Regions from separate parts of the Serratia sp. AR11 genome, predicted to be linked through region 1. Evidence: riboswitches for the same ligand, from Rfam matches in the RefSeq annotation. Region 1 holds a riboswitch; each other region holds the start of a gene.
The links. Region 1 has a riboswitch for thiamine pyrophosphate ahead of tenA (thiaminase II). Riboswitches for the same ligand answer to the same signal wherever they lie in the genome.

Region 1 (3,276 bases):
CTGCTCTGGGTCGAGATCTGAAAGACGATGATCGGCCAACAGATTCAAGCCGGACGACCCATGTACCACCCGGTGAGATTGGGTGGTGACGATCGCCATCTGGTAGAGCGGAGCGTCGTTGGGCCTCAAGCGGTTGGCTTGCATCAGGATGTCGGCGATGCCTGCCGACTCGAATAACATGCCCCCTTCGGGGACGATAATCAGAAAGGTATGCATGTCCTTAAAATACAAAATGAGCAAAATAAGTCAAGCCCGCCACCGGAGAGGCTGGCGGGCTTTCAGTGCGCGACTTATCAGCGCCAGTCCAGCGCCGGTGCAATATGCTTCAGGATCGACTCAATCACATGGGCGTTATACTCAACGCCCAACTGGTTTGGCACCGTCAGCAGCAAGGTATCCGCTTCGGCAATGGCTTCGTCCTGCGCCAGCTGTTTGATCAGCAGCTCTGGCTCGGCGGCATAACTACGGCCGAATATCGCCCGGGTCTGATCGCCGATATAGCCCACCTGATCGCCCTCCTGCCCGCTATTGCCGAAGTAACTGCGGTCCTGCTGGTTCATCAGCGCAAAAATGCTGCGGCTGACCGACACACGCGGCTCTCGTTTATGCCCTGCCAACTTCCAGGCCTCGCGGTAAGCGCGGATCTGTTTGGCCTGCTGCACGTGAAACGGCTCGCCGGTTTCGTCGTTTTTCAGCGTCGAGCTTTGCAGGTTCATCCCCAGCTTCGCGGCCCAAACTGCCGTAGCGTCTGAGCTGGCACCCCACCAGATGCGATCCCGCAGCCCGGCAGAGAAGGGTTCAACGCGCAGCAGGCCGGGAGGATTAGGGAACATCGGCTGCGGGCTGGGTTCGGCAAAGCCTTCACCGCGCAGCGCGTCCAGCAGCACTTCGGTGTGGCGGCGGGCCATATCGGCTTCGGTCTCGCCGTCCGCAGGCGTGTAACCAAAGTAACGCCAGCCATCAATCACCTGCTCGGGAGAACCGCGGCTGATGCCAAGCTGCAAGCGTCCACCTGAAATCAGGTCGGCGGCTCCGGCGTCTTCAACCATATACAGCGGGTTTTCATAGCGCATGTCGATCACGCCGGTACCAATCTCAATACGCTGGGTTTTGGCACCGATGGCAGCCAACAGCGGGAATGGCGAGCCAAGCTGGCGTGCAAAGTGATGCACGCGGAAATAGGCCCCATCCGCCCCCAGCTCTTCTGCCGCGACGGCCAGGTCGATCGATTGCAGCAACGCATCGCCGGCCGAACGGGTGCCCGACTGTGACGAAGGCGTCCAGTGGCCAAAAGAGAGAAATCCAATTTTCTTCATGGGTGGTGTCCTTAGGTTCAATTATGACCGGATTACAGTGACAAATATGCCCCCTGTCAGGCCAGAAAAATTGTCTTCGACCGCACTAAACGAACCGTTTTTGGCAGAGAAAATCCTCCAGGCTTCCCCCCGCCCAAACATTGTAATCAAAAAGTAAATATCGTATAACAGGCTCCTCCGAGGGGTGTCCTGTAATGGGCTGAGATGGCGCAAGCCGAACCCTTTGAACCTGATCTGGGTCATGCCAGCGAAGGGACGGGTCGGCAATAACGCTATCAGTCATTGCCTGTTCATACCTCAGCGCGCCCGGATCTCCACTCACTTTTGGAGGTCCCATGTTTACTCCCCAATTCGACGACGGTCTCTACGGCCAACTGCGCCTGCGCGCCGGTAGCCACTGGCAGGACTATGTCGCTCACCCCTTTATTCAGCAACTGGCCGCCGGTACGCTACCCGAACCTGCTTTCCGCCGCTATCTGACCCAGGACTATCTGTTCCTGATCCACTTTGCCCGCGCCTACGCCCTGCTGGTCAGCAAACTGCGCACCCTGCCGGAGATGCGCACGGCCACCGCCTCGCTCAATGCGATTGTCGCCGAGCTGCCTTTGCATCTGGCCTATTGCGCCGACTGGGGCCTCAGCGAGCCGCAGATTGCCGCCGAGCCAGAAGCCGCAGAAACCCTCAATTACACCCGTTATGTACTCGATATCGGCCACTCCGGGGACGCTCTCGACCTGCTGGCGGCGCTGTTGCCCTGCGTCGCCGGCTATGCCGAGATTGGCCTGCGGCTGCTGGGCGACCCTGCCACGGTGATGGAGGGCAACCCTTACGCCTCGTGGATCCGCAACTATGGCGATCCGGGCTATCTGACCGGGGTGCAGGCCGCTATCGATCTGCTGGAAAACGTCGGCCGTCAGCGCGGTGCAGAAAGCCGCCTGGGCGAACTGTCAGAGATTTTCACCACCGCCACCCGGCTGGAATCTGCCTTCTGGCAAATGGGGCTGAATGCCCAATGAGTATAGGCAACGCGCAACACCATGGCGTTCGGCCGGGTATTCAGGTGCGGGATTTAACCCTGCGCTTTGGTCAGCAGGTGATTTTTGAGCGGCTGAGCTTCGATATCGCAGGCGGCAGTTTTGTTGCCCTGCTCGGCGCCAGCGGCGCGGGGAAAACCAGCCTGTTGAAGATTATTGCCGGGCTGGAAAAACCCACCTCCGGTTCGGTGACCGGCAGTGACGGCCTGCCGATTGCCGGGCGCATCGCTTATATGGGGCAAAAGGATTTGCTCTATCCGTGGCTGACCATTGACCAGAACATCAGCCTCGGCGCGCGGCTGCGCGGTGAAAAGGTCGATTGCGCTTGGGCGGAACACCTGCGGGAACGCGTGGGGCTGAGCGGTTATGGCAATGCCTTGCCTGCTGCGCTGTCCGGTGGCATGCGTCAGCGCACCGCCATCGCCCGTACCCTGTATGAACGCCAGCCGATTGTGCTGATGGATGAGCCTTTCTCGGCGCTGGACACCATTACCCGCGCCATGATCCAGCAACTGGCCGCCGAACTGCTGGCGCAGCACACCGTATTGCTGATTACCCACGACCCAATGGAAGCCTGCCGTCTCAGCCATCACCTGCTGGTACTGTCCCGCTATCCCGCCGGTATTGACGATAGCCATGTTATCGAAGGTTTGCCGCCGCGCGCACCGGACGATCCTCATCTGCTGAAAAGCCAGAGCGAGCTGTTGTTGCAACTGGTGAGGGCCGCCGGATGAAACCACAGATTGAAAGCCGTCTGTCGCGGATGCGCCGCAGCCTGACGGTGTTTGCCGGCCTGCTATTGCTGTGGGGACTGGTCACTCTGGGTGATATTCCGGCTTTTCTGCTGCCTTCACCCACCTCAGTCGCGCAGGCGCTGTGGAACGACCGGGCTTACCTCGGTTACCACACGCTGATCACCGCCGCCG
Region 2 (3,276 bases), 2.2 Mb from region 1:
CTTTCGGATCGTGACGGATCTCGCCGCGGTGGTAATCGGCCATAAAGGCCATCATCAACGAGTGCGGGAACGGCCAGGGTTGTGAGGTGACATAACGCAGGTTTTTGATTTCAATATTACTTTCTTCCATCACCTCGCGTGCAGCCGCCTGCTCCAGCGTTTCGCCAACCTCGACAAAGCCGGCCAGTACGGTATGAATACCGCCGCGATGGCGCACATGTTGCGCCAGCAGGATCTCATCGTCACGCCGAATGGCAACGATCACGCAGGGGGCGATCTGCGGGTAGTAGCGCTCCCGGCAGTGGCCGCACAGGCAGGCACTTTCGGTGCGGCTGAGATGCATTTCATGGCCGCAGTAACCGCAGTAGCGATGGGAACGGTAAAACTCGGCCAGTTGTACGCCCCGTCCGGCAAGCTGGAACAGCCCGCGATCCAGTTCTAACAGTTGGCGTACCGATCCCATCTCCTGCGGCATTGCGTGGCGCACCAGCCAGACCGGCAATCCTTCCCATTCGCCAATAACACGAGCCATTCTTCCCTGCAGGGAAAATGACGCGGCCAAACCGCACGGCAATTCACCGTTCGGTAACCAAAGTTTGCTTTCATGGCTGACGATCCACCAGCCATTTTCATTACCCGTTAATGCAAGTTCCATATCGTTGTTGCACAACCTCAGCTTCACTGGCACTCTACAAATCGGCCTTGTTACATTTTAATAACTTACTGTTACGTTTTATTACTTACGGAGTCAAACATGCTCAACCGTTTGGAAAGCCTGACTCAGCGCGTTGGTGGTAGTAATGAATTAGTAGATCAATGGCTTCAGGCACGCAAGCAGTTGCTGGTCGCCTATTGTGCCCTGGTGGGCATTAAACCTAACAAAGAAAAGCATACGCCGCTGAATGAAAAAGCGCTGGAGAACTTTTGCCATAATTTGGTGGATTATCTCTCCGCCGGCCATTTTCATATCTATGACAGAATAATCAAGCAAGTGGAAGGCGCATCCAGTCCGAAAATGTCTCTGGCGGTCAACATCTATCCCAAGCTGTGGGCCAATACCGAGCAGATCATGGCTTTCCACGATCGCTATACCGAAGTGGATATCGATCAGGACCTGTGTCTGGAATTACATCAGGCGTTGTCCGATATCGGTGAAACGCTGGCGGCTCGTTTTACCCTTGAAGACAGGCTGATCCAACTGGCGGCTGAAACCTGGCAGCAGGCTGAGCCGGACAAAACGCTGGATCCAGCCGGCTAAAATTTTGTAGTCTTTTTTATTATCCCTCCTATACTGGAGGGCATCTTGTCGGAGTGCCTAGCGCCTGATTTGTTCATCAAATTGGCCAGGCTGAGACCGTTAATTCGGGATCCGCGGAACCTGATCGGGTTAATACCCGCGAAGGGAACAAGAGTAATCTATCGCCACAGGCAGGTGACCCCGATTTGGGATAATCCTGCTTTGCTGGCCAGCATCATTACTCCCTCCGAGCTCCAGACAAGCAACTTTCCCAACCCAACACACTGGTAGGAACTTGCTATGTCTAACGTTAACAAACCCCGCGCTCGTAAAGAGCAACGCGAAGAAGCCCAGCAGTTTATCAACACCCTGCAAGGCGTTTCCTTCCCCAATTCACGCCGGATCTATCTGCAGGGCTCACGTAGTGATCTGCAGGTGCCAATGCGTGAAATTCAGCTCAGCCCGACGCTGATCGGTGGCGATAAGGACAACCCGAAGTACGAGCCAAACGAAGCGATTCCGGTGTACGACACTGCCGGCCCTTACGGTGATCCCCAATCAGAACTCAACGTGCATAGCGGCCTGGCGAAGCTACGTGCCGGTTGGATCGCTGAACGCGGTGATACCGAAGCCCTCAAGGGCGTCAGTTCAGGTTTCACCCAGCAGCGCCTGGCCGATGAAGGCCTGGATCACCTGCGCTTTGAACATTTGCCGTTGCCACGCAAGGCACAACCGGGCCAATGCGTGACCCAGTTGCACTACGCGCGTGCCGGCACCGTCACCCCAGAAATGGAATTTATCTCCATTCGCGAAAACATGGGGCGCGAGCGCATCCGTGGCGAGGTATTACGCCACCAGCATCCTGGCCAAAGTTGGGGGGCCAACCTGCCGGAGAACATCACGCCGGAATTCGTTCGCCAGGAAGTCGCCGCCGGGCGCGCCATCATCCCCGCCAATATCAACCACCCGGAATCCGAACCGATGATCATCGGCCGTAACTTCCTGGTGAAGGTTAACGCCAACATCGGCAACTCGGCGGTGACCTCATCGATCGAGGAAGAGGTCGAGAAACTGGTGTGGTCCACCCGCTGGGGCGCGGATACCGTGATGGATCTGTCTACCGGCCGCTATATTCACGAAACCCGCGAATGGATCCTGCGTAACAGCCCGGTGCCAATTGGCACCGTGCCTATCTATCAGGCGCTGGAGAAAGTGAACGGCGTGGCGGAAAACCTCACCTGGGAAATGTTCCGCGATACGCTGCTGGAGCAGGCGGAGCAAGGGGTTGACTACTTCACCATTCACGCCGGCGTGCTGCTGCGCTACGTGCCGATGACCGCCAAACGCCTGACCGGCATCGTTTCCCGCGGCGGTTCGATCATGGCCAAATGGTGCCTGTCACATCATCAGGAAAACTTCCTGTACCAGCACTTCCGCGAAATCTGTGAGATTTGCGCCGCCTATGACGTTTCTCTTTCCCTCGGCGACGGCCTGCGGCCGGGCTCAATTCAGGACGCCAACGACGAGGCACAGTTCGCCGAACTGCACACCTTGGGTGAGTTGACCAAAATTGCCTGGGAATATGACGTGCAGGTGATGATCGAAGGCCCTGGCCACGTGCCGATGCAGATGATCCGCCGCAACATGACCGAGGAGCTGGAGCACTGCCACGAAGCACCATTCTATACTCTTGGCCCACTAACCACCGATATCGCTCCGGGTTATGATCACTTTACCTCCGGCATCGGGGCCGCGATGATCGGCTGGTTCGGCTGCGCCATGCTGTGTTACGTCACGCCAAAGGAGCATCTCGGGCTGCCGAACAAAGAGGACGTCAAGCAGGGGCTGATCACCTACAAAATTGCCGCTCACGCCGCCGACCTGGCAAAAGGCCACCCCGGTGCGCAAATCCGCGATAACGCCATGTCCAAGGCGCGCTTCGAATTCCGCTGGGAAGATCAGTTCAATCTGGCGCTCGATCCAGCCACTGCTCGCGCTTATCACGACGAAACCCTGCCGCAAGAGTCCGGCAAAATCGC
Region 3 (3,276 bases), 510 kb from region 1:
ATCTGTCCAGCATGCCGGGTTACTGGGGCATTCTGTTTGTCTGGGCGTTGTTTGGGGTCACCTGTGACATGCTGAACTGGCCGGTACTGCTCAAATCGGTGAGTATGCTGGGGGATAATACCCAGCAGGGGCGGCTGTTCGGCTTTTTCGAAACCGGTCGTGGCGTGGTGGATACCGTGGTGGCGTTTTCCGCACTGGCGTTGTTTACCGCTTTTGGCAGCGGCTACCTTGGCTTCAAGGTTGGGATACTGTTTTATTCAGCGATCGCCATTATCGTCGGGATTATTATTCTGTTAGTGATGAAGGAAAGCCCGGAGGAGAAAACACCATCGAAAAGCGCATTGCCGGTTGATAAAAAACCGGGCATGAGCAGCGTATTAAAAAATAAAACGGTCTGGCTGATTGCCTTCAGCGTTTTCTGTGTTTATGCGGTGTATTGTGGGCTGACGTTCTTTATTCCTTTCCTGAGCCATGTCTATGCATTACCGATTGCACTGGTTGGGGCCTATGGGATCATTAATCAGTATTGCCTAAAAATGGTGGGTGGACCTATTGGCGGGTTGATTGCGGACAAAGTATTAAAATCCCCCAGCAAATATTTATTCTACACCTTTATTATCAGCGCCATTGCGCTGGCATTATTGATCCTATTGCCGCATGAGCAAATGCCGGTCTATCTGGGCATGGCCTGTACGCTGGGATTTGGTGCGGTGGTCTTTACCCAACGTGCAGTGTTCTTCGCACCGATCGGTGAGGCGGGGATTGATGAGGAACACACCGGTGCGGCGATGGCGCTAGGCAGTTTTATCGGTTACGCCCCGGCGATGTTTTGCTTCAGCCTGTACGGCCATATTCTCGATGCCTTCCCCGGACTAACCGGCTACAAGATTGTCTTCGGCCTGATGGGCATGTTTGCCTGCGCCGGGATCATCGTGTCAGGGTTGTTGGTTAGAAATATCCGCGCACGCGGCAAATTGACCCCGGCGGTTTCTGCCGCCTGATTTGAGGACTATGGATGGGCACGGTACAGCATGCCGTGCCCTTACTTGGTCGGCGAGTGCATCAGGTAATAGTCTTCCGCGCCGTCATTGCCGGTGGCGATCGTCCGCCAGCCGTGTTTATGGTAAAACGCCAGCGCCTTCTCATTCTTGACCAGACATTTCAGCGAGCCGGTGGCGGTAAACGTCTGCTCCGCTGCCTGCAACAGCGCGCTGCCGACGCCCAGGGGCGGCAGGTGAGGGTCGACATACAGATTGTGAATAAAGTTATCCTGACGATAAATCGAGACAAACCCCAGTCGCTTTCCCCTTTCTTCCGCCACCCAAATATCCTCGCCCAGTGTCGAACGATCGAAATCTTCCAGTCGGTAATCTTCGGTATCACGCCAGGGGAACGCTGCTTTGCGCGATGCCAGATACAGGGTGCGCAGGAACGGACGGTCGGCTTCCTGGTATTTTCTTATTTGCATGGCGTCTCCTTTTTATTTTTTGACACTATAGCGCGATTGACCTCACCGGCGGCAACCCCAATAATGGCCGTCTTGACTCGGGGTGCCTCTAGGGGCTGAGATTTTACCCGTATTACCTGATCTGGATTATGCCAGCGTAGGGAAGTCTCGGTGCCCCCACCGGTACCCGCCTTCTTGAACGCCGGTTGGGAGGAATATGTTCACTCGACCTGATGCTTTACCCGGCGCTCACGCCGCGGCTTGTTTGACCCAATTTAAACGCCAATCCCCCTTGATTCATTGCCTGACCAACGAAGTGGTGCAGGAACTGACGGCTAACGTGTTGCTGGCGCTCGGCGCTTCCCCTGCGATGGTGGTGGAACCGACCGAAGCGGCACAGTTCAGCCGGCTGGCGGATGCTTTGCTGGTCAATATTGGCACCCTCAATGCCTCGCGGGCCGAATCCATGCTGGCAGCGGTAGAGGCCGCCAATGCGGCGGGCACCCCCTGGACGCTGGATCCGGTCGCCGTCGGCGGGCTGGTGTATCGCACTGCATTTGCCCAGCGTTTGCTGGGGGAAAAGCCGGCGGCGATCCGCGGCAATGCCTCTGAGATCATGGCGCTGAGTGGCTTGCAGGCGAACGGTCGCGGCGTCGACAGCGCTGACGATTCACTGGCGGCGTTACCGGCGGCGCGTGAACTGGCGCGGCTCAGCGGGGCGATAGTGGCAGTGACCGGCGTGGTGGATTACATCACCGATGGCCAGCGTGACTGGGCGGTCGCCGGAGGGGACGTGCTGATGACGCGAGTGGTGGGCACCGGTTGTGCGCTTTCGGCCGTGGTGGCGGCATTCTGCAGCCTGCCGGGCGATCGGCTGGACAACGTAGCCACCGCCTGCCGGGTGATGTCACTTTGCGGTGAGCGGGCGACGCGTGGCGCGGCTGGGCCGGGCAGTTTCACCCCGGCGTTTCTCGATGCTCTTTACCAACTGCGTCCGGAGGATCTGCAATGAAACGGATTAACGCGTTGACCATCGCCGGGACCGATCCGAGCGGTGGGGCCGGTATCCAGGCCGACCTGAAAGCCTTCTCCGCGCTAGGGGCCTATGGCGCCTCCGTGATCACCGCGCTGGTGGCACAAAACACCCGCGGCGTGCAGTCGGTGTATAACATCGAGCCGGCTTTTGTCGCCGCTCAACTTGATTCCGTGTTCAGCGATCTGCGTATCGACAGCACCAAGATTGGCATGCTGGCCAACGCCGACATTGTGCAGGCGGTGGCGGAGCGTTTACGTCACTATCAGCCGTCGTTTGTGGTGCTGGATACGGTGATGCTGGCGAAAAGCGGTGATCCTTTGCTGGCACCGGAGGCGGTGGAGTCGATTCGCCGCGAACTGTTGCCGCTGGTGTCGATCATCACGCCGAACCTGCCGGAAGCTGCGGCCCTGCTGGAATGTGCCCCGGCGGAAAACGAAAGCCAGATGCGTGAACAGGGGCGGGCACTGTTGGCGATGGGCTGCCAGGCGGTACTGATGAAGGGCGGCCATCTCAGCGAAAGTGAAAGCCCGGACTGGCTGTTCAGTGTGGGGCAGGAGCAACGCTTTACTGCACCCCGCGTAGCGACCCGCCATACGCACGGCACCGGCTGCACGCTGTCTGCTGCATTGGCCGCGCTGCGTCCGCGCCACGACGACTGGGCAGGTACGGTCGCTGCCGCCAAGGATTATCTGCAAAAAGCCTTGCAGCAGGCCGATACGCTGGAAGTGGGGCACGGCATCGGGCCGGTGCATCATTTTCACGCCTGGTGGTGAGTCAACTTTTTAGCCGTGCT

Region 2: another riboswitch for thiamine pyrophosphate. It lies ahead of thiC (phosphomethylpyrimidine synthase ThiC); the one in region 1 lies ahead of tenA (thiaminase II).
Region 3: another riboswitch for thiamine pyrophosphate. It lies ahead of thiM (hydroxyethylthiazole kinase); the one in region 1 lies ahead of tenA (thiaminase II).

The regions. Positions count from the first base shown of each region.
Region 1 covers NZ_CM150739.1:3,545,212-3,548,487, forward strand. The annotation lists gene ACSOSI_RS16750 (GlxA family transcriptional regulator) at 1-216, opposite strand, end outside; gene ACSOSI_RS16755 (LLM class flavin-dependent oxidoreductase) at 294-1,316, opposite strand; TPP riboswitch at 1,487-1,589, shown strand; gene tenA (thiaminase II) at 1,652-2,332, shown strand; gene ACSOSI_RS16765 (ABC transporter ATP-binding protein) at 2,329-3,084, shown strand; gene ACSOSI_RS16770 (ABC transporter permease) at 3,081-3,276, shown strand, end outside.
Region 2 covers NZ_CM150739.1:296,547-299,822, reverse strand. The annotation lists gene nudC (NAD(+) diphosphatase) at 1-655, opposite strand, end outside; gene ACSOSI_RS01370 (Rsd/AlgQ family anti-sigma factor) at 755-1,258, shown strand; TPP riboswitch at 1,298-1,422, shown strand; gene thiC (phosphomethylpyrimidine synthase ThiC) at 1,538-3,276, shown strand, end outside.
Region 3 covers NZ_CM150739.1:4,059,800-4,063,075, reverse strand. The annotation lists gene ACSOSI_RS19115 (MFS transporter) at 1-1,001, shown strand, start outside; gene ACSOSI_RS19110 (GNAT family N-acetyltransferase) at 1,043-1,468, opposite strand; TPP riboswitch at 1,537-1,628, shown strand; gene thiM (hydroxyethylthiazole kinase) at 1,665-2,459, shown strand; gene thiD (bifunctional hydroxymethylpyrimidine kinase/phosphomethylpyrimidine kinase) at 2,456-3,256, shown strand.